DNA from 3 places in the Bradyrhizobium lablabi genome. Region 2 is predicted to be linked to each of the others. Evidence: predicted binding sites of a transcription regulator. Region 2 holds the regulator's gene; each other region holds the start of a gene.
What was found. The regulator LexA, encoded in region 2, represses DNA repair genes until DNA is damaged. The targets are predictions, from matches to a motif close to TGTTCNNNNTGTGTTCNG.
Positions count from the first base shown of each region.

Region 1: B5526_RS25820 (ribonuclease T2 family protein) is a predicted target of LexA. The motif match lies at 5,278-5,295, and genes of this name have one in related genera.
Region 3: B5526_RS18845 (YifB family Mg chelatase-like AAA ATPase) is a predicted target of LexA. The motif match lies at 3,224-3,241, and genes of this name have one in related genera.

Region 1 covers NZ_LT670844.1:5,524,310-5,531,688, reverse strand. Annotated here, with positions in the region: gene B5526_RS25855 (branched-chain amino acid aminotransferase) at 1-455, opposite strand, end outside; gene B5526_RS25850 (MarR family winged helix-turn-helix transcriptional regulator) at 781-1,335, shown strand; gene B5526_RS25845 (response regulator) at 1,332-2,060, shown strand; gene B5526_RS25840 (ATP-binding protein) at 2,071-3,459, shown strand; gene B5526_RS25835 (DUF3617 domain-containing protein) at 3,627-4,160, opposite strand; gene B5526_RS25830 (hypothetical protein) at 4,207-4,494, opposite strand; gene B5526_RS25825 (hypothetical protein) at 4,662-5,129, shown strand; gene B5526_RS25820 (ribonuclease T2 family protein) at 5,355-6,080, shown strand; gene B5526_RS25815 (23S rRNA (adenine(2030)-N(6))-methyltransferase RlmJ) at 6,222-7,082, shown strand; gene B5526_RS25810 (cold-shock protein) at 7,373-7,379, shown strand, end outside.
Region 2 covers NZ_LT670844.1:7,635,588-7,642,966, reverse strand. Annotated here, with positions in the region: gene B5526_RS35830 (HAD family hydrolase) at 1-90, shown strand, start outside; gene B5526_RS35825 (molybdopterin molybdotransferase MoeA) at 102-1,313, shown strand; gene lexA (transcriptional repressor LexA) at 1,526-2,233, shown strand; gene B5526_RS35815 (ComEC/Rec2 family competence protein) at 2,365-4,641, opposite strand; gene B5526_RS35810 (hypothetical protein) at 4,908-5,105, shown strand; gene B5526_RS35805 (hypothetical protein) at 5,161-5,496, shown strand; gene B5526_RS35800 (AMP-binding protein) at 5,596-7,134, opposite strand; gene B5526_RS35795 (DUF5938 domain-containing protein) at 7,194-7,379, opposite strand, start outside.
Region 3 covers NZ_LT670844.1:4,045,994-4,053,372, forward strand. Annotated here, with positions in the region: gene B5526_RS18825 (YraN family protein) at 1-129, shown strand, start outside; gene gshB (glutathione synthase) at 167-1,114, shown strand; gene B5526_RS18835 (MBL fold metallo-hydrolase) at 1,274-2,245, shown strand; gene B5526_RS18840 (hypothetical protein) at 2,440-3,186, shown strand; gene B5526_RS18845 (YifB family Mg chelatase-like AAA ATPase) at 3,290-4,828, shown strand; gene B5526_RS18850 (hypothetical protein) at 4,933-5,400, shown strand; gene B5526_RS18855 (PAS domain-containing hybrid sensor histidine kinase/response regulator) at 5,555-7,379, shown strand, end outside.

The DNA.
Region 1 (7,379 bases), 2.1 Mb from region 2:
CCTGGGATCCAGGCGCGGTCGATTTGCACGAGCTGCTCGACCGCTTCGATGAACACAGGCTCGGGCAGCGGCGCCATGGCCATGCGCTCAGCCGAATTCCAGAAGCGCCGGGCATTGGCGTCGGGGCGGAACAAGTTCACGCCGCCGTCGTCGCGCTTGTAGGCCTTGAGGCCTTCGAAAATCTCCTGTGCGTAGTGCAGGACGGCTGCGGCCGGATCGAGCGGGAAATTCGCGCGGGATTCGACGCGCGCGCCATGCCAGCCCTTCGCCTGATTGTAGCGGACCACAGCCATGTGGTCGGTGAAAATCCGGCCGAAGCCCGGGTCCACGAGCCTTACCGCGCGCTCCTTCTCGGACGTCGGATTCGTCGCAGGCTGGATTTCGAATTTCAAACTCTTTCCCTTGCTTCCCGCTGACCAGATGACGCCATCGACTTTATCGAACGAAACTCCCATGGGCTCTCTCCCGGATTGACGCGTCGCGCGCGTCTGGCGTCTTGGCCGTTCCGGCCTTAGCGCTGTTAAGCAGGTCTGGACTTCACCTACCCCGCCTTGCGGCCGGTCTCCATGCCAGCATGGTCCTTAGGACATGCTTTTGCGGAATGCGGAAGTCCAGTATGTTTGTCGAAATGCCGCTCGACAATCGCACGGTCAAAATATCAGCGGCCCTTGCCGCCTCCTTTGGCTTTCTCAGGCCGCTTGAAACGTCACCGCGATTGAGACGACTTAAAATTTCGTCGCGGCTGATCGTTTTGTAACATTGAACCCAAGATACGTCAATATGGCTGACATAAATTTTTCAAGACCCGCGCCCGACGCTGATTCGTGGCCGACCGACGGACGGTCCCCTGAAATGGGGGGCGCCGATTTGCGCTGGGATATCATCGAGCTGTTGTTCTTCGCCTACCGCGATTTCGTCGGCGACGCCGACCATGAGCTCGAGGCGTTCGGGTTCGGCCGGGCCCATCACCGGGTGCTGCATTTCGTCCGCCGCTATCCCGGTTTGAAGGTGGCCGACCTGCTCGACGTGCTACGTATTACAAAACAGTCGCTCGGGCGGGTGCTCAAGCAATTGCTCGACGAAGGCTATATCGTGCAGAAGACCGGCAATAACGACCGCCGGCAGCGCCTTCTTTTCGCCACCGCCAAGGGCGAGGCGCTGGTCGGCAAGCTCGCCGGCCTGCAGACCGACCGCATCAACCGCGCGCTGCGCCAGATCGAGCCTGCGGCCGCGGATACCGTCCGGCAGTTTCTCCGTGCGATGATCGATCGCGACGATCCCGACAAGGTGCTGGAAACGATCCTCGGATCAGGCGCCGCAAAGCCAAAGGAATGACTGTGCCCATGGCTGCCACCCTCGCTCGAACGCCGCCGCAACCGGCCGACGACGCCCCGCATATCCTGCTGGTCGATGACGACCGCCGCATCCGCGACCTGTTGTCGCGCTTCCTCTGCGGCGAAGGCTACCGCGTCACCACAGCGATGAGCGCCAGCGACGCCCGCGCCAAGCTGAACGGCCTGCATTTCGATCTTCTGATCCTCGACGTCATGATGCCCGGGGAGACCGGGTTCGATCTCGCCAGATTCATCCGCACATCGTCCTCGGTGCCGATTGTGATGCTCACCGCGCGCCATGAGGCCGAGGCGCGGATCGAGGGCCTGCAGATCGGTGCCGACGATTACGTGGCAAAGCCGTTCGAGCCGCGCGAATTGGTCTTGCGGATCGGCAACATCCTGAAACGCACCGCACCGGCGCCGGTGGAGACGCTGGAGCAGGTCGCGTTCGGGCCTTACGTCTATCATCTCGACCGCGGCGAATTGCGCCAGGGCGACGAGGCCATCCATCTCACCGACCGCGAGCGCGAGATGCTGCGGATTCTGGCGGTCGTGCCCGGCGAGACCGTGCCGCGCAGCGCATTGACCGGCGACGGCAGCGTCAACGAACGCGCCGTCGACGTCCAGATCAACCGGCTGCGACGCAAGATCGAACGCGATCCCGCCAATCCCTTGTTCCTGCAGGCGGTGCGCGGCATCGGCTATCGCCTGGTCGCTTCGCCCTGAGCCATTTCAGATGAGTACGCTCGACACCGGCCTGACGCTGATCCGCACTGCCGCTGGCCGTGTGTCCGCGGCCAATGGCTGGATGGGGAATGCGTTCAAGGGCTGGATGCCGACCGGGCTCTATGCCCGTGCGCTCCTGATCATGATCGTACCGATGGTGGTGCTGCAGTCGGTGGTGGCGTTCGTGTTCATGGAGCGGCACTGGAACACGGTGACACGGCATTTGTCGGCAGCGGTGGTGCAGGACGTTGCCGCCCTGATCGACGTCTACAAGGATTATCCGCAGGACAAGGACCGCGCGCAGATCCGGCGCATCGCCCAGCAGCGATTGGGCCTGGTGGTCGATTTCCTGCCCGTCGGCGACATGCCGCCGCCCGGCCCAAAGCCGTTTTTCTCGCTGCTCGACCAGACGCTGTCGGTGCAGCTCGGCCGGCAAATCGGAAAACCGTTCTGGATCGATACCGTCGGCCGTTCCAATCTGGTGGAAATCCGCATCCAGCTTGATGATGCCGTGATGCGCATCTTCGCCCTGCGCAGCGCGGCCTATGCCTCCAATTCGCAGATTTTTCTGTTCTGGATGGTCGGCACCTCCTCGATCCTCTTGATCGTCGCGGTGTTGTTCCTGCGCAACCAGATCAAGCCGATCCTGCGCCTGGCGGATGCCGCCGAAAGTTTTGGCAAGGGCCGCGAGGCGCCGAATTTTCGGCCCCGCGGGGCGCGCGAAGTCCGCCGCGCGGCGCAGGCATTCCTGGAGATGAAATCGCGCATCGAGCGCTCGATCGAGCAGCGCACCGCGATGCTGGCCGGCGTCTCGCACGATCTGCGCACCATCCTGACCCGCTTCAAGCTGGAGCTGGAATTGATCGGCGACAGTCCGGAAGTCGACGGCATGCGGCGCGATGTCGACGAGATGTCCGGCATGCTGGAGGATTACCTGGCATTCGCGCGCGGCGATTCCGGCGAGCAGGCGCAGCCGACCGACATGGCGATGGCGCTGGAGGAATTGCGCAGCGACGCCGAGCGCAACGGCCACATCGCCACCGTTGCGTTTCACGGCTTGCCGGTCGTGACGGTAAAACCGGCCTCGTTCAAGCGCTGCCTCGCCAACCTCGTCTCCAACGCGGCCCGCCACGCCAATGCGATCTCGATCACCGGCCACCGCGATCACCGCTATCTGACGGTCGCCGTCGACGACGACGGCCCGGGCATTCCGGTTTCGATGCGCGAGGAAGTGTTCAAGCCGTTCCTCCGCCTCGACGACGCCCGCAACCAGGATGAGGGCGGCACCGGCTTGGGGTTAGCCATCGCCCGCGACATCGCGCGCTCGCATGGCGGCGACATCATGCTCGGCGACAGCCCGATGGGCGGCTTGCGCGCGACGGTGAGGGTGCCGGTGTGAGGGCTCCCTCGCCCCGCTCTTGCGGGGAGAGGGTTGGGGTGAGGGGCTGTTTCCGCAAATTCTGCAGATGAAGCCTCCGCGGTGAGTCCCCCTCACCCGGCGCTACGCGCGCCGACCTCTCCCCGCAAGCGGGGCGAGGTGCACCGAGTTCACAGATACGCCGGTGTTTACTTCGGCAGCAGGCCCTTGAGCTTTTCGGCGTCCTTGATGTTGAGCTTGAAGCCGCCGGGCATCACGATGTCGCCGGGTTTCTGGCCCTCCTTGCAGGCCCCTAACCATTTCGCCTCGATCGTGGTCATCGCGTCGCGGTTCATGGCGGCGGAGCCGCCTTCGCTGTGCGAGGTGGTCTTGACGGTATAGGCGGAATTGAAATCCCCGGTGATATCGGCATGCGATGTCATCGAGACGCCCGCCACGCTGCAGATGGAGTCGGTGGTGTAGCCGGTCGCGGTTGGCTGGACATCGTTCTTGGAACAGATCTGCTTCGACATCGGCGCGAACGCGGTGCTCATCTCCTTGTCGGTGGTCTCGTCGGTGCAATGCTGCATGGTCATCTCCGGCAGCGTCGAACCGGTCTTGATGATCTTCATTTCCCACAGCCCGGCCTTGCGGATCGGCAGTTCCCCCGCACCCGCCTCGGGCGGGCGCAGCAGCGCCAACGCACAAACCGCAAGACAAGATGAAACAAGCTGTCGCGTCATGCTTCGCGCTCCCGCTCGGTCGCTTCGATCGGAAAAGGATTGGGCTTTAGTATTTGGTGACCAGCGGCTGCACGTCGGTGCCATACGGCACCCAGCGGCAGGCGAAGGAAATATAGCCGCCATACTGGGGATCCACCGCCAAAAACTTCACCACCTTGCCGTATTGCGCGCAGTGCGCGACCGCGAGCTGACGGACGTCGCTCTGCTGTGCCAGCGGATAGGCGATGATGCCGCCGGTGTCGTTGCCCTTGATCGCCGGGACCCAATCGGCCCGCGCCGGCGCTCCGGCAAGCATCACCATGGCAACCAGGCTCGCGGCTCCAATCATTCGCATCGCAGACTCCATTTCGCTTTGCGGCACTCTAGAGCCCATCTGTGGCCATGAAAAGAACGGCTGACGGCGCGGAATCGAGTTAGCCGCGAGGTGTTGCCGCGCTGCACTTGATTTCGTGCGGGCTTCGCGGCACCGTCCACTTGTTGGATCATCCGGCGGAATCCCCTATGCGCGTGCCCTTCAAATCCCTCAAAAATCTCACTATTGCGGCGCTCGGTGGGCTGTTCGGCCTGCTTGCCTTTGGTGAGACGGCCCAGGCTGCCTATCCCTGGGAATTGAATTTCGGGCTGTTCGGTCCGAATTATGACGGACGGGTCAAGCCCTGCGAGGCCGCGCTTGGCACCATTACCTCACAATTCCAGGAGAAAGAGAGCACCTTCTGGAATTCGGCGCTGCAAATCACGGCCTATGGCCAGATCCATGAGACCGCGTTCCGGCCCTGGCAATCCGACATCATTCCGCGCCGTTATTGCAGCGGCGAGGTCCAGCTTAGCGACGGCAGCCTGCACAAGGTCCATTTCTCGATCATCGAGGATGGCGGTTTTGCCGGCTTCGGCCAGGGCATCGAATGGTGCGTGACCGGCCTCGACCGCAATTGGGCCTATAATCCGAGCTGCAGGGCCGCCCGGCCCTGATCTCCCACCCTGGATCGTCATGCTCCGCGAAAGCGGGGCATCCAGTACTCCAGAGGCGGTGATGATTTCTCTCGTACGCCGCGGCGTACTGGATCGTCCGCTTTCGCGGACGATGACAGAAGAGGCTCCTTTAGCCTCCGCGCATTTTTGTTCTTGAAATGTTCCGCTCGTCTGCTAGGCTACCGGCGGGTTCCGAGTAAGAGGGCCCTAGTGGGGGCGTTGGCAATGTTTCGTTTTCTGTTGGTCTGGATTGGCCGGATTTTGATCTCGTTTGGCCTGATCGCGATTGGCGTGCTGGCATTTGCGGCGCTGATCGGCCTTGCGGCGGCGGGGACGGCCTTCGCGCAGGACCGCCGGCAGAATGCGCCCGGCGAATTCGATTATTATGTGCTGTCGCTGTCATGGTCGCCCTCGTTCTGCGAGGAGGCCTCCGAGCGCGGCAATGAAGGGCGCTCCCAGGCCCAATGCGGCGGGCGGCCGTTTTCCTTCGTGGTCCACGGCCTGTGGCCGCAATATGAGCACGGCTTTCCCGAATATTGCCAGAAGCCCTCGCCGCGGCTCGACCGCAATATCATGACCTCGATGCTGGACGAGATGCCGGCGCCCGGGCTGATCTACAACGAATGGGACAAGCACGGCACCTGCTCCGGCTTAAGCCCGCGGGCCTATTTCGAGACCATCCGCAAGGCGCGCTCGGCGGTGAAGATTCCGGAAGAATATCTGCAACTATCCGAGCCGAAGACGGTCGCGCCCGATGCGATCGAGGATGCCTTCATCAAGGCCAATCCGGGCCTGAGCAATTCCGCGATCGCGGTGACCTGCAACAGGAACCGGCTCAGCGAAGTACGCATCTGCCTGAGCAAGGATCTGCAGTTCCGCTCCTGCGAGGAAATCGACCGCCGCGGCTGCCGCCGCGACCAGGTGGTGATGCCGCCGATGCGGGGCGGCTAGGGCTTTCTCCGCCGTCATTGCGAGCCAACGGGTCGCGCGAATGCGCGCCCGATGACAGGCTCCGAAGCAATCCATCGTAACGGACAAAGAATGGATTGCTTCGTCGCTGCGCTCCTCGCAATGACGTGGTAACCCCTCTGCATGAACTACCGTCACGCCTTCCATGCCGGCGGCTTTGCCGACGTCATCAAGCACATCGTCCTGGTGCGGATCCTGACCTATCTGCAGGAGAAGCCGGCCGCGTTCCGCCTCATCGACACCCACGCCGGCGCCGGAATTTACGACCTCACCTCGGAGGAAGCCCGCCGCGGCGGCGAGTGGCTGACCGGCATCGCGCGGCTGATGCAGGCGCGCTTTTCGGAGGCGACGCTGCCGCTGCTAACGCCCTATCTCGACATCGTCAGGGCTTTCAACCCTAACCGCGACTTGCACGCCTATCCCGGATCGCCCTTGATCGCCCGCGCGCTGCTGCGGCCGCAGGATCGCCTCACCGCGTGCGAAGTCGAGCCGAAGGCGCGCAAGCAGTTGATCGGCGCGCTGCGCCGCGACACCCAGGCCCGCGTGGTCGACCTCGACGGCTGGCTGGCGCTGCCGGCCTTCGTGCCGCCGAACGAGCGGCGCGGCCTGGTGCTGGTCGACCCGCCCTTTGAGGCCAAAGACGAGTTCGAACGGTTGGCCTTTGGCTTTTCGCAGGCCTTCACGAAATGGCCGACCGGCAGCTATCTGTTGTGGTATCCGGTGAAGAGCCGGCGCGCCACCGACACCCTGGCCCGCCATGTCGCAGATATCGCCGGCGCCGGCAGGCCGGCGGCAAAATGTCTGCGGCTCGAGTTCAGCGTCGCGCCGCAGGCCGAAGGCGGCGGGCTCACTTCGGCGGGGCTTTTGGTCGTCAATCCGCCGTGGACGCTGATGGGCGAACTCAAGGCCATCCTGCCCGAACTGGAAAAGCCGCTCGGCCAGGGCGGCGCCGGCCGGTTCAGGCTCGAGACGCCCAAACCTTAGTCCGGTACCGGGGCGAGTCAGGTACCGGACGCTGGCCGCGAAAAGCCCGATTTGATCGTAGGCAATTTGCCGGGAACCGTATTATGCTTAAGTCCATTAGGACCGGCTTTACGTTCCGCTTCCGCGAATGGTAGCGGCGGAGTGACAAGGCCTCAAATTTTTTAAACGGCGGATCGACGCGGTCTGATCCACCCCTGTGGCCAAGCTTTCCGGCAGCGAATTTCCGGTCGGGCCGATACGCAAAGCAAGCGCGTAGCGGCGGGAGAGCAGTACGGGGGAGGAGTTTCCCGATGGCCA
Region 2 (7,379 bases):
GTCGAAGGGGCGCGGGCGCGGGGCTTGACGGCGGTTCAGGTGACGTCGTCCGATGACGTCGCCCGGGCGCTGGCCGCGCTTGGGATTTAGGGAGTGATACCGTGGCATTGATGCCGGTCACTGAGGCGCTAGCGGCGGTGCTCGCGGGCGCCGAGCCGCTCCTTGAGGAAATGGTCGCGCTCGACGCGGCCCATCATCGCGTGCTCGCGCGCGACGTCGCGGCGCTGCGCACCCAGCCGCCGCAGGCGATGTCGGCGATGGACGGCTATGCGGTGAGGTCGGCCGATGCGTCTGCGGTCGCCGCGCGGCTCAAGGTCACCGGCGAGGTCGCGGCCGGCCGGCCGTTCGAAAGAACGGTCGGTAAGGGAGAGGCGGTGCGGATTTTCACCGGCGGCGTGATCCCCGACGGCGCCGATGCCGTCGTGATCCAGGAAGATACGGTCGCCGAGGATGGCGGCATCACGATCACGGAAGCCGCGGTCGCTGGACGGCATATCCGCCCCGCCGGCATCGACTTCAAAAAGGGCGATGTGCTGCTGGCCAAGGGGACGCGTCTCGCCGACCGCGATCTCTCGCTCGCCGCCGGCATGAACTACCCGACCCTCGCCGTGCGCCGCCGGCCGAAGGTCGCCCTGCTCGCGACCGGAGATGAACTGGTGATGCCGGGCCAGACCCCCGGCCCGGGCCAGATCGTCTATTCCAACGGCTATGCACTGCGGGCGCTGGCGCGCGCCGAGGGTGCCGAGACCGTCGACCTCGGCATTGCCGCCGATACCGTGGAGGCCACCACGCAAGGCATCCGCCGCGCCCGCGAGGCTGGCGCCGACATTCTCATCACCACCGGCGGCGCGTCGGTCGGCGACCACGACCTCGTCAAGCGGTCGCTGGAGGCCGAAGGCGTCACGATGGCCTTCTGGCGGATCGCGATGCGGCCGGGCAAGCCGATGATGCACGGACGACTCGGCGCGATGCGGGTGATCGGCCTGCCCGGCAATCCCGTCTCGTCCTATGTCTGCGCGTTCCTGTTCCTGGTGCCGCTGATTCGCACATTGTCGGGCCGCGCCGACATCCACCACGCGCGAGAAACCGCGTTGCTCGGACGCGACGTCGTCGCCAACGACCAGCGCGAAGACTATCTGCGCGCACGGCTTGAGGTGCGCGACGACGGCAAACTGATCGCCACGCCGGTCAACCATCAGGATTCTTCGCTGCTTGCGAATCTCGCTGCGGCACGGGCACTTGTGATACGTCCGCCGTTTGCGCCCGCAGCTAAAGCGGGCTCGGCTTGCGACATCCTGCGGCTTCCGGACTGACGTCTCAGGGCCGCGGTTCCGACAAAAGCTGCCTCGTTGACGATTAATTAAGTGGTTGCGGAACACATATGGAACATATAGTGTCCGTTCATGATTTGTTTCGAGTCTTGGTGTCTACAAATGGGAGCTGGCTCCCCTTCGTGTTTCGCCAAGGGTCTTTCCTAGAGACGTCTCGGAATCAATCAACATGATCAAACTGAGGAACGCTCGAGATGCTCACGCGCAAACAATATGAACTCCTGCGATTCATCAGCGAACGCCTGAAGGAATCAGGCGTCCCGCCTTCCTTTGACGAGATGAAGGACGCGCTCGATCTGCGCTCGAAGTCCGGCATCCATCGCCTGATCACCGCGCTGGAAGAACGCGGCTTTATCCGCCGCCTGCCTAACCGCGCCCGCGCCATCGAGGTCATCAAGCTGCCGGAGCTTTCGGCCGCCGGTAACGGCAACAGCCGCCGCGGCTTTACGCCCTCGGTCATCGAAGGCACGCTCGGCAAGGTGCGCTCTTCGAGCGTCGGCGCGGATGATGATGGCAGCCGTCCGGTCGCGGTCCCCGTGATGGGCCGGATCGCCGCCGGTACGCCGATCGAGGCGCTGCAGACCAGAAGCCACACCATCAGCGTGCCGCCGGACATGCTCGGCTCCGGCGAGCATTACGCGCTCGAAGTGCGCGGCGATTCCATGGTCGATGCCGGCATCCTCGACGGCGACATGGCGCTGATCCAGCGCAACGAGACGGCCGAGACCGGTGACATCGTGGTGGCGCTGATCGACGACGAGGAAGCCACCCTAAAACGCTTCCGCCGCCGCGGCGCCTCGATCGCGCTCGAGCCCGCCAACACCTCCTATGAGGTCCGCATCCTGCCGCCCAACCGGGTCAAGATTCAGGGCAAGCTGATCGGGCTTTATCGGAAGTATTGAACTTCCTCTCTCCTCATGGTGAGGAGGCGCCCTTGCGCCGTCTCGAACCATGAGGCCCCAGTGCGGGCCTAATCCTTCGAGACGCGGCCAAGAGGCCGCTCCTCAGGATGAGGAGAAGAGACGTGTCCACCTCACTCCTCCCCCTGCTGATCGGCCTCCGCCGGCGTCGCGTCCACGGCCTTCGGCACAGCCGCGGGACGAACGAGCGCCGCCTCGGTCTCGCTATCGCCTGCGACCGCGGGCGACCACGGCCGGTCATAACCCTTCGGCCTCACCGCCTCGACCGCAAATCCGGCTCCGGTCCGTCGGAGCGCGATGGTGCCTTGTCGCTGCAAGCGATCGCGGTCGATCACGAGGGACGCGCACGCCGGCGGCGTTTGCCGCGCGGCCACCAAGAGCGTAGCGCGGGCGCAGTCGTCGGCGAGCCCCTCGGGCTTGAGCGACAGCGCGACAAAACCGCCATCGGCGAGCTGCGCCACGCAGCCTGAATCATCGCAGGAGACGCCCTCTGCCAGGGAAGCATCGACAGGCTGCCGCTCGTCGGCATCGGCGGCGAGCCATTCCTTCATTAAGAACGTGTCCTTTCCGGTCCGCATCAGATGCAGCCGGCCGTCTTTGCCGCGGACGCCGACATTGTGGCCGTCGCCGGAAATCAGGATATCCGGCTGCGGCACGGCGAGCGCCCACACCGTGGCGAGCACCAGCACGGCCGCACCCGACCAGCGCAGCGGCGTCCGCAACAGCCCGAGCAGGATGATCCCCGCGCTCGCCGCGATCATGGGCCCGGTCCCGAACGCCGCCATGCGGCCGATCGCGCCCGGCAGGCGAGCGACCCACTCCGTCACCACGATCATCCAGTCGATGCCGACGCCCATCAGCCACCAGAACACACCGTCGAGGCCGAACGGCATCGCGAGCAGGCCAAGCATGCCCGCCGGCATCACCACGGCTGAAACTACCGGCATCGCCGCGAGATTGGCGAGCACGCCATAGGGCGTGACGCGGTGGAAATGAAAGGCGGCATAGGGCGTGGTCGCAAACCCCGCCACCAGCGAGGCCAGCGCCAGCGTCATGATCTCGCGGCCGCCCCATAGCGCCACTTTTGCCGTCGCCGAATTGTCGGGCGAGGCAAACAAACGCGGCATGCCGATTTGCACCAGCGCCACGAGGCCGAGCGTTGCCGCAAAAGACATCTGAAAGCTCGGATGCACCAGCGCCTCCGGCGCAAGCGCCAGCACGATCATCGCGGCGACCGCGAGCGTGCGGAATGTCACCGCGCGGCGGTCGACCATGACCGCGATGAGCACCACCGCCGTCATGAAGAACGAGCGTTGCGTGGCGACCTCAGCACCCGACAGCAACAGATAAAACGCCGCCGCGGCGAGTGCTGCGGCGGCGGCCCATTTCTTGATCGGAAAGCCCGTGGTCAAAGCCGGGATCAGCGCCAGCAGCGCACGGATCGCGAAGAACACCACGCCCGCGACCACCGCCATGTGATAGCCGGAGATCGAGAGGACGTGACCAAGTCCTGAGATGAACATCGCATCATTGACCGGCGTGGTGATGGCGTCGCGGCGGCCGGTCAGAAGCGCGGTCGCAATGGCGCGCTTGTCGCCATCGAGCGTGGTCCGGATCCGCGCATCGATCGCATCGCGCAAGCCCTGCATGAACGCGGCATAGCGCAGCGCCAGCCCGCCGCTCACGGGCGGCTCAACGGTCTTGATCGCACCCGTGACAAAACCGGACGCGCCGATGCCTTGAAAGTACATGTCGCGGCCGAAATCGTAGCTGCCCGGCCGTAATGGGGAGAGCGGCGGCTGCAGCCGCGCCTTCAACTCCACAAAACTGCCGACCTCGGGCGCGGTGCCCTTGCGCACCGAGAGGCGAACCCGCTCGAGCTTCATCTGCGAACGCTGACTTTCCATCTGCGTGACGCGCAACACAAAACGGTCGGTGCGCTCGCGGATGTCGCGGGTCTCGACAAAACCCGACAGCGACACGCCAAACATCGGCCGCGCCAGCACGCCATGGGCGATGCGCGCGGTTTTCCACGTCGCCGCCGCAAAGCCCGCTGACATCGCGGCGATCATCACGGCAGCGGCAAACAGCTTCTTCCGCCGCGCGAGGTACGCGGCGAGGCAAAGCCCGATTGCGGCAGCGGCGGTGACCCAGGCCACCGGCTCATGATCGGCGGTGAAATAGAACGCGATTCCCGTGCCGAAAGCGATGGGAACCCAGGGCAACAGCCGGCCGGCCCCCGCCTCGGCCGCGATCCATTCGCGCAGGCGCGCGGCAAACGACGGCCAGATGGCAAAACCCGAAGGCGCGATGCCGGCCGCGGGCGCGATTCCGCGCGGCGGCCAGGTTCCTGCAACCCCGCGCGTCCTGGCCCCGCCCCGCTCTGCCATCCGGCTACACCCTGCAACTGACCCGGGAGCACGATGCTACCGCACGGCATCAAGCGCCCGATAGCGGAACGGATGCAGAAACCAGGGGAAAGCCGCGTCCGGGGCCTTGTGCCCTTGATGCCGGTTGCGAGACAATCACAACGGGTGGAATTTGCCTTTTAACCAAGACCTTGAAATCGAATTCTTGGAATCGAATTCTTGGAATTAGGTTCTTGGAATTAAGTTCTTGAAATAGGTTGCTGGATCAAGCCTTGGGGACAGGGGCTATGGGCAAAACGGAAGCGGGATTCGATTACGATCGTTATCACAGGCTGCTGGCGGAAGCCGTCGACGGGCCAAAACGGCTGGCGCTGATCAATCTCCTGATCGAAGAGAAGGCGAGGCAAAAGCTCTCGGAACAAGCCGTCCGCGAGCAAGTGGCGGGCCTCGGACTGGCGAAGCCGAAGTCGGACTTGCCGCGTTAACCATTCCTAACGGCCGCGCGACTAGGATTTCCGAATCAATCGGGGGTCTTCGCAAATGTCGCGCCGGATCATGCTGTCCGTCTTCGCTACCGCCGTCACCGCGATGACCGCAAGCGCCGCCGATCTTCCGACCCAGAGCCGGCTGGGAGCGATTTTCGCGGAGCCTTCGGAAGTTCGTGTCGAGGCCCGCGTCGAGGCTTATCGCGCACGCGAATATGTGGCTCCGATCATCCCGTACAATCTGCTTCCGAACCCGCCGTGGAATCGCGGCATCTATAATTACGGTTCGTCGTGGTCGTGGTATTACCCCGGCCCGTATTACGGCGGGCCTTACGTAGGATACGCCGTCCGGCTGCCCTATGTGTGCGGGCTTTACGGGTACTGCTTTTAGGTGGCGTACTCGTGATTGCTGCTTGCTCGATGAGCCATTTTCCAATCTTGCTGGTGCGGGTCATGCCGACCCCTGCGACGAGTACTTGCTGATCCGTCGTCATGTCTTCCCGTTCGCCAGCATCCTGGCGCGGATCTCGGATTTCAGCACCTTGCCTACTTTGGAACGCGGAAGGTCATCCCAGACTTCAATCTGCTTGGGCGTTTTGACGCTCCCGACCCGCTGCTTCACGAAGGCCGATACCGCGGCGACATCGACGGTGCGTCCTGCTCTCGGCTGCACCACGGCGACAACGCGTTCGCCCCACTTCTCGTCCGGCAAACCGATGACGGCACAATCCTGAATGGTTTCGTGGGCCTGAAGGGCGTTCTCAACCTCGACGGAATAGACGTTGAAGCCGCCGGTAATGATCATGTCTTTTGCGCGATCGACGATGTAAAGAAAATTGTCCGCGTCCAGGTATCCGATATCACCCGTATGATGCCAGCCGTGCACGGAGGCCTCCGCCGTTGCTTCGGCGTTCTTGTAGTACCCATCCATCACCAGCGACCCACGAACGACGATTTCGCCGCGTTCTCCGGCCGGCATCAGATTGCCCTCGCCATCCATGATGCCGACCCGAACCAGCGGCCCGACACGGCCCGCCGACGACAAACGTTCAGTCGCGATCGAACCGTCGGCATTGTAATGGTCCTCAGGCGGCATCATCGAGATCATCATCGGTGCTTCGGTCTGCCCAAAGAGCTGTGCCATCGGGCCGATCTTTTCCAGCGCCTCGGTCAGGCGCACCACCGAAATCGGGGCCGCGCCGTACCAGAAGCATTGCAGCGAGCCGAGATCAGCGCCTTCGAGCTTCGGATGATCCAGCAGCATGTAGATGACGGTTGGCGGAAGGAACGTGTGCGTGACCCGGTAGCGTGCGATCAGATCGAGGAATTCGCCGATGTCTGGATGATGCATGATAACCACCCTGCCTCCGAGCGCCATGATGGGAAAGCACAGCACACCGGCAGCATGCGGCAGCGGCGCCAGCGCCAGATAGGTCGGGCGCCCCTTGAACGGATAGCCCATCAGGGTCAGCGCAGTCATCGTTTCGATGTTGCGTCCCGAGAGCATCACGCCTTTGGGTTTGCCGGTCGTTCCGCCGGTGCCGGGTATGAGCGCAAGATCATCAACGGGATCGAGCTGAAAGGGCTGGCCGTCGACATCGGCAAGCCAACGCTCGAACGACGGCGCGAAAGATATCTCGGTGTCGAGACATACGAGCTTGCGCAGCTTCGGCAGATGAGACCTTAATTTGTCGACCATCGGCGCGAAGCCGCTGTGAAACAGCAACAGGCTGCAATCGGACGCATCGAGAATGAACTGGTTTTCTGCCGCCTCGTTGCGTGGATTGATCGGACACCAGACAGCTCCGGCGCGCGAAATGCCGAATACGCAGGCAAAGGCGGTCGGATCGTTGCCGGACAGGATCGCGACTTTCTCCCCGGGGCTAGTGCCGGAATTGGCGAGCCCGCGTGCGATCCGATAGCTAAGGCGCTGCACGTCACCATAGCTCAGGTCCTTTCCGTCCATGGTCAGACATGGCGCATCAGCACCAAGCGACGCGCCCTTATCCAAATAGTCGACAAGCCGCACGGACTACCTCCCTCCCGGAAAGAAGGCGGGTGGCGCGGTCGTACGCGCCACCGGTTGCATCAATTGTGAACCGTCAGAATTGGGTTCATCACCAGTCCGAAGCTTCGCAACTGGCCCAGCAGTTCCCGATGCCCGAACGCCTGACAGGCGGAGGCAAAGCCAACCTTCTTGGGAGCAGCCTGCAGCAGCGAGAATGCGGCGTAGGCCTGCAGCATTCCGGTCTGCTTGTAGTTGCAATTTCCGTG
Region 3 (7,379 bases), 3.6 Mb from region 2:
GATGCCGCGCAAGGCTGGCTGGTGGCGCATCCCGAACATGCCGAATTTGAGCTCCGTTTCGACGCCATGCTGATTGCGCCGCGGCGTTTGCCGCGCCATCTGTTGGCGGCATTCGACGCCAGCACTTGAAAGCTCCCTTCAACAGAACGAACTTGCGGGCCCACACATGAAATTGAACGTCGCCGTCCAGATGGACCCCATCGCGCGCATCAACATCCGCGGCGATTCGACCTTCGCGCTGCTATTGGAGGCGCAGAAGCGCGGCCATGGGCTGTCTTATTACACCCCCGACAATCTCTCGCTGCGCGGCGACGAGCTGGTAGCTCCGATCCAGTTGCTCACCGTGCGCGACGAGCCCGGCGATTATTTCACCCTCGGCGAACCGCGCCGCCAGCCGCTTTCCGCCTTCGACGTCATCCTGCTGCGGCAGGACCCGCCATTCGATCTCGCCTACATCACCTCGACGCATCTTTTGGAACGGCTTCACCCGAAGACGCTGGTCGTGAACGACCCCGCAAGCGTCCGCAACGCGCCGGAAAAACTGTTCGTGATGAATTTCCCGCAGCTGATGCCGCCGACCTTGATCTCGCGCGACCTCGACGAGATCAATTCGTTCCGCGACGAGCACGGCGCGGTGGTGATGAAGCCGCTGCACGGCCATGGCGGCGCCGCGGTGTTTCGGATCATGCCGCAGGACATGAATTTCGGTTCGCTGTTCGACATGTTTTCGGTGACGTTTCGCGAGCCCTGGGTGATCCAGCGCTTTCTTCCCGAGGTCAAGCACGGCGACAAGCGCATCATCCTGGTCGACGGCGAATTCGCCGGCGCCGTCAACCGCGTGCCGGCGGCCGATGATCTGCGCTCCAACATGGTGCGCGGCGGCGCCGCGCAATCAACCGAACTGACCGATCGCGAGCGCGAAATCTGCACGACCATCGGACCAAGCTTGCGCGAGCGCGGGCTGTTGTTCGTCGGCATCGACGTCATCGACGGCAACCTCACCGAGATCAACGTCACCTCGCCGACCGGCATCCGCGCCATCGCCCGGCTCGGCGGCCCGGATGTCGCGGCGAAGATCTGGGACGCGATCGAGAAGAAGCGGAGCGGAAAATAATTCTCTTCGTTTCGTTATGCAGGTGACACGTCTGTGTCGCACGCTTTCCGTTGCCCGCCTTCCAAAGGCCTAAAAGTGGTCGCAAGTTGGGCGTGGCCCGGCGGCGGAATCCGCCCGGGTAACAAACTAAAATTCCATAAAAAAATGGAGGAACAACGCATGACATACGATGTTTCGCGAAGGTCCCTGCTTGGGCTCGGTGTAGGCCTCGGCGCGACCGCTTTGATGGGCGGCAGCGCGCTGGCGCGGGCCCCCAAGCTCAACACGCAGCCATCTTATTTCTACCGGTTCAATCTGGGTGGCGCCCAGGTCACGGTGGTTTCCGACGGCCCTCTGCCGCTTGGCCCTCCCAAGGGCACCTTCGTCGGCATACCGGATGAAGACATCAAGAAGATGCTCACCGACAACTTCCTGTCACCCGACAATATCGTGCTCGAACAAAACTCGCCGATCGTGAACATGGGCGACAAGCTCGTGCTGTTCGACACCGGCATGGGGACGTCGAAAGCGTTCGGGCCGACCACCGGCCGGCAGCAGAAGAGCATGGCGGAAGCCGGCATCAAGCCGGAAGAGATCGACGCGGTGGTGTTCACGCACGCCCATATCGATCATATCGGCGGCGTGGTCGACGACAGCGGCAAGGTGCTGTTCCCGAACGCGCAGTTCTACATCGCGCAGAGCGATTTTGACTACTGGACCGATGAGGGCAAGATGGGCAGCCCTCTAAAGGATTTCGTCGTTCACGCCCGCAAGAACCTGCTGCCGGTGCGCGACCGCCTGGTGTTTTACAAGGACGGCCAGGAAGTCCTGCCCGGCGTCACGGCGATGGCCGCGCCCGGACACACCGTGGGTCACCACATCTTCATGATCACCTCGGACGGCAAGTCCATGGCCTTCCTCGGCGACCTCACCCACCACCAGATTTTGCTATTGGAAAAGCCGCGGATGCAATTCTCCTACGACACCGATCCGAAGCAGGCAGCCGAATCGCGCGTGAAGATGTTGGACATGCTGGCGGCGAACAAGATCCCCGTGATGTCCTACCACTATCCGTGGCCGGGCTATGGCCACGTCGTCAAGACCGGCGAGGGTTTTCACTATATCGCCGAGCCGATGAACATGATTCTCTGAACGGATGGTGCCCAGGGGCAGCCGGTGAGGCTGCCCCTGCACGGCCTTCAGTTTTGTTCACTAAATGTTCTTGCATTTGTCGCTGCCTTGGCCTACTCTGAGTTGCAGGAGTTGGGCCGGATGCAACCGCGAGTTCCAAGCGTCACCTTTGGGGAGATTGCAGCCCGCGTGGCCGGCCTAGAGGCAGGCCGAAGATGACGCTACGCCGCGTGCTGAAAAGTCTGACGCCTCCCATCATCGGCGATTTGCTTCATGGTGGGTGCCCCTATGTCTCCTGGTCAGCGGCCAGCGAAAGTGCTTCCTCCTATTCGGACCAGGCGCTCAACGCCTTCAAGGTCGCTCGCCGGATGCCAGGTTCCGTGGAGGGGGCGCTATTGCGCACCAATCTTCTGTACCTGATTGCGCTGGCGTGCGGGAAACCCGATCTGTCCATCGTCGATTTTGGCGGCTCGACGGGAGAGTTGGGCGCAGACTTCCTCATTGCCTTTCCTGACGCCACCTACACCGTCGTCGAGAACCCCGCGATGGTTGCGATGATGAAAGGTCAGGGTCCGGTCGGCTTTGCGTGCACTCCACCGGCCGAATGCGACATCTTTTTCTCCAGCGGTGCACTCCAGTACATCGAGAACCCAACCGAGATTCTCACCGTTGCCTTTACCTCGGCACGGCGCTCCGTCGTCCTCATGCGCAACTCGTTTGCGGACGAAGACATCTATCGCGTCCAACGCTCGAGGCTCTTCGCTAACGGAAGCGGCCCAATTCCGGAAGGCTACAAGGACCGCACGGTGCGGTATCCTCATCGAACGATGAAGGAAGGTTCGATCGTCGAGATCGCGCGCCAGTATGGCTTCCGCTGCGTCACGCGGATTGCAGAGGCCGACACGGACGCCCTGCCATACGCAGGAAAGGTCTACGGCACGCAGTTGGTCTTCCTGCGTTAGGCCTTCACGCCGGAGGCCCGTCGGAGCGCTCGACGCCTGTTCCCTTAATGTTCTTGCGGTCGCCTGCGCTTTCCGCTACCCTCGATTGCAGCAGAGGGGCGGAATGGTCGCGCGGGTTTCCACGGTAGCTTTTGAGGGGATCGAAGCCCGCGCCGTCGACGTGCAGGTGCAGGTCGCGCCTGGGCTACCGGCGTTTGCGATCGTCGGCCTGCCGGACAAGGCGGTGTCGGAAGCCCGCGAGCGGGTCCGTTCGGCGCTGATCGCCTCTGGACTGGCGCTGCCCGCGCGCCGCATCACCGTCAATCTGGCGCCGGCCGATTTGCCGAAGGAAGGCAGCCATTACGATCTCCCGATCGCGCTCGGCCTGATGGCGGCGATCGGCGCGATACCGCCCGACGCGCTTTCCGGTTTTACGGTACTCGGTGAACTCGGCCTCGATGGATCGATCGCGCCGGTTGCGGGCGTATTGCCGGCGGCGATCGGCGCCAATTCGCGCGACGAGGGCCTGATTTGCCCGGCGGCTTGCGGCGCGGAAGCGGCCTGGGCGAGCCCGGATATCCAGATCGTGGCGGCGAATTCGCTGATCCAGATCGCTAATCATTTTAGGGGCACGCAGGTGCTGTCGCGGCCACAGCCGAAAGTGCATGAGGCCGAGGCCAACCTCTTAGACCTGCGCGACATCAAGGGCCAGGAGAGTGCAAAACGCGCGCTCGAGATCGCAGCCGCCGGCGGGCATCATTTGCTGATGATCGGGTCGCCCGGCGCCGGCAAGTCGATGCTCGCCGCCCGGCTGCCCTCGATCCTGCCGCCGCTGTCGCCGTCGGAATTGCTCGAAGTATCAATGATCGCCTCCGTCGCCGGCGAGATCGAGGGCGGCGCGCTGACCGCGCGGCGGCCGTTCCGCGCCCCCCATCATTCCGCCAGCATGGCGGCGCTCACCGGCGGCGGCATGCGCGCCAAGCCGGGCGAGATTTCGCTGGCCCATCAGGGCGTCCTGTTCCTCGACGAATTGCCGGAGTTCGATCCCCGCGTGCTGGATTCGCTGCGCCAGCCGCTCGAAAACGGCGAGGTCGCGGTGTCACGTGCCAATCATCGCGTCACGTATCCGGCGCGTTTCATGCTGGTCGCCGCGATGAATCCGTGCCGCTGCGGCCATGCCTATGAGCCCGGCTATTCCTGCAGGCGCGGCCGCATCGAACGCTGCACGGGCGATTATCAGGCGCGCATTTCGGGCCCGCTGATGGACCGCATCGATCTGCGGATCGAGGTGCCGGCGGTGACCGCTTCTGACCTGATCCTGCCGCCGCCGACGGAAGGCTCGGCAGAGGTGGCCGCGCGCGTTGCCGCCGCGCGCGACGTGCAGCTGGCGCGTTATGCTGCGGCCGGCCTGCCGCATATCCGCACCAACGCGGAAGCCCCCGCCTCGGTGCTGGAGACGATCGCGCAACCGGACGCGCAGGGCCAAAAGCTCCTGCGCGACGCCGCCGAAACCATGCGGCTGTCGGCGCGCGGTTATCACCGCGTGCTGCGCGTCGCCCGCACGCTCGCCGACCTCGACGGTGCCGAAAAAATCGGCCGGCTGCATCTCGCCGAAGCTTTGTCGTATCGCGCGCTCGCCGACGATGTCAGGCGCGCGGCCTGAATAGCCGCGACAACGCGCGTCAACCAGGCGGTAACCAGTCTCGTTTACGCTTCGCAAACCATAGACCGTGCGTCCGCACTGGTTTTTCGGCGAGCGAGCGTATCATGTTGCGTTTCAAGATCCTGGCTTCGGCCGTTCCACTGTTGATTGCCGCCGTTTTCGCGCGCGGCGGGTTATTGCCGCCCAGCCACCCCTGTATCGCGATCGCCGACACCTCGGTCCAGATCGCCGAGCTGCCTTGGCATGCCGACCTCCGCGTCAGCTTCACCAACAATCCGGCATTCGCCACGGTGCGGGTCCAGATATCTGACAGCGCCGAGGCCGCCGATTTCGCCGTGGTCGATGACGTCGATACCGCGGAGGGTGGCGCTTGCGAGGCCAATCCGGCAACAAGGTCCGTCGAGATCTCCGCACGTCCCTCGGCCGATGTGCCCGTGATCTATCTTTCGCATGACGGCCCCGCCGATTACCGCATTTTCGTGCAATCGAAGACATTTTCGGCGCGCGACGCGGCAGCCCTGGTCGTCGGCGCCGGCGGCGCACATCGCAGGCTCCAAGCTGCCTCGCTTTAGAGGTTTAACCTTCGGTTAACCCTGTTCGCATCGCACCGCGCAAAGCCGCCCGGCCTCAAACACTTTGCAAGGTCGCCGTCGCATCGTCACCCCGCAAAGCACACACGCGCGAAGCGAAACGCAATCCTCAAGGCAATCTCAGGGTAGTTACGCGATGGGGCGGGTTTTCCGGATCAAGTTGCACATTCGCCGTTTCAGCCGGCGCCATCCGTGGCTCATCTTTGCGGTCCGCTCGTTCATGATCTTCTCCGCCGCATTCGGCGGCGCCTATGGCTTCATCGCCGGAAGCCGGCCGGAGGTTTCCGGCTACGATCCCAACGCGTTTGCGATCGGCATCAGTTTCCTGTTCGCGATCGCCTGCGTGGCGCTCGCCTCTTTGAGCTTCCGACTGCGCTTCATGCGCCAGAAGCTTCGCAAGCTCGCACTTCACAATGAAGCGCTCGCCGACCGCAATTGGGAATTGCAGGAGGCCGAGCAACGCGCCCGCAGCCTGTCCGAATCGCAGGGCGATCTGATCGTGTTGCGCGACGCCGACGGCGTTATCACCTTCGTCAACGACGCCTATTGCGAATTGTCGTCGCTGCCGCGCGGCGCGCTGATCGGCAGCCAATTCACGTTTTCCGTGCTGGAGCAGGGCGAGGCTGCGCTGCAGGGGGACGGCACCAGGATCCACGACCAGAAGATCGCCAGCCCGTCCGGGCCGCGTTGGATTGCCTGGCGCGAAGGTCTGGTGCGCTCCGACGCGGACCGGCCGGCCGAGATGCAGAGTGTCGGCCGCGACGTCACCAACCGTGCCGAGACCGAGCGCGCGCTGGCCGAGGCGCGCGATCAGGCAGACGCCGCCAGCCGCGCCAAGTCACGTTTCCTCGCGATGGCGAGCCACGAAATCCGCACCCCCCTGAACGGCATCATCGGCATGAGCGGCCTGCTTCTGGATACGCCATTGACGCCGGAGCAGATGACCTATGCGAAAGCCGTCAAAACCTCGGGCGATGCGCTGCTCGCGCTGATCGAGGAACTGTTGGACTATTCCAAGATCGAGGCCGGCAAGATCGATCTCGAACATCGGCCGTTCGCGCTCGCCGGCCTGATCGAGGATATCACCGAGCTGCTGGCGCCCCGCGCGCAGGCGAGAAAGCTCGAGATCGCGGCCTATGTCGACGAGCGGCTGCCGATCGAAGTGGTCGGCGACGCCGGACGGCTGCGCCAGGTGCTGCTTAATCTCGCCGGCAATGCGATAAAATTCACCGCGACCGGCGGCGTGGCGCTGATCGCCGAGCCGGGCGTGGCGCCCAATGAAATCAGTTTCCTGGTGCGCGACACCGGCATCGGCATCGCGCCCGAGGCGCAGTCGCGCATTTTCCGCGAGTTCGAGCAGGCCGACGAAAAGATCGCCCGCAGCTACGGCGGCACCGGTCTAGGCCTGAGCATCTCCGAGCGCATCGTCAAGCGGATGGGTGGCCGCATCACGCTGCAGAGCCAGCCGGGCGTCGGCTCGACCTTCGAAGTATCGGTGCCGCTCGCCGCGTCCGACACAAGCGAGCGCGGCCAAACGACGTTCGCGGCGCCGGATCTATCCGGCCAATCGATCATGCTGGTGGCGCCGCAGAGCATCGAGGCTTCGCTGATCGCAAGGCGGCTGCAGCGCTGGGGCGGCCAGACCTGCATGGTTTCCGATATCGCGGTGGCGCTGGCTCTGCTGCCGGAGCGCGCCTGGCATGCCGTGCTGCTCGATCGCGCGTTCGGCGCGGCCGAAATTCAGGCGCTGGCGGAAGCCGCGCGCATTCACGCGGCGCAGCGGATCGTGATGTTCACGCCGGCCGCGCGGCATGAGCTGCAGCTTGCATCCGCCGCCTCCTCCGCCTTCACCGGCTATCTGATAAAACCGTTGCGCGCGGCCTCGCTCGCGGCCCGCCTTTCGGCGGCGCCGGATGTGCAAGCCCCAAGCCTCGCCGCCGGCGCGCTAATCGACGCGCCCG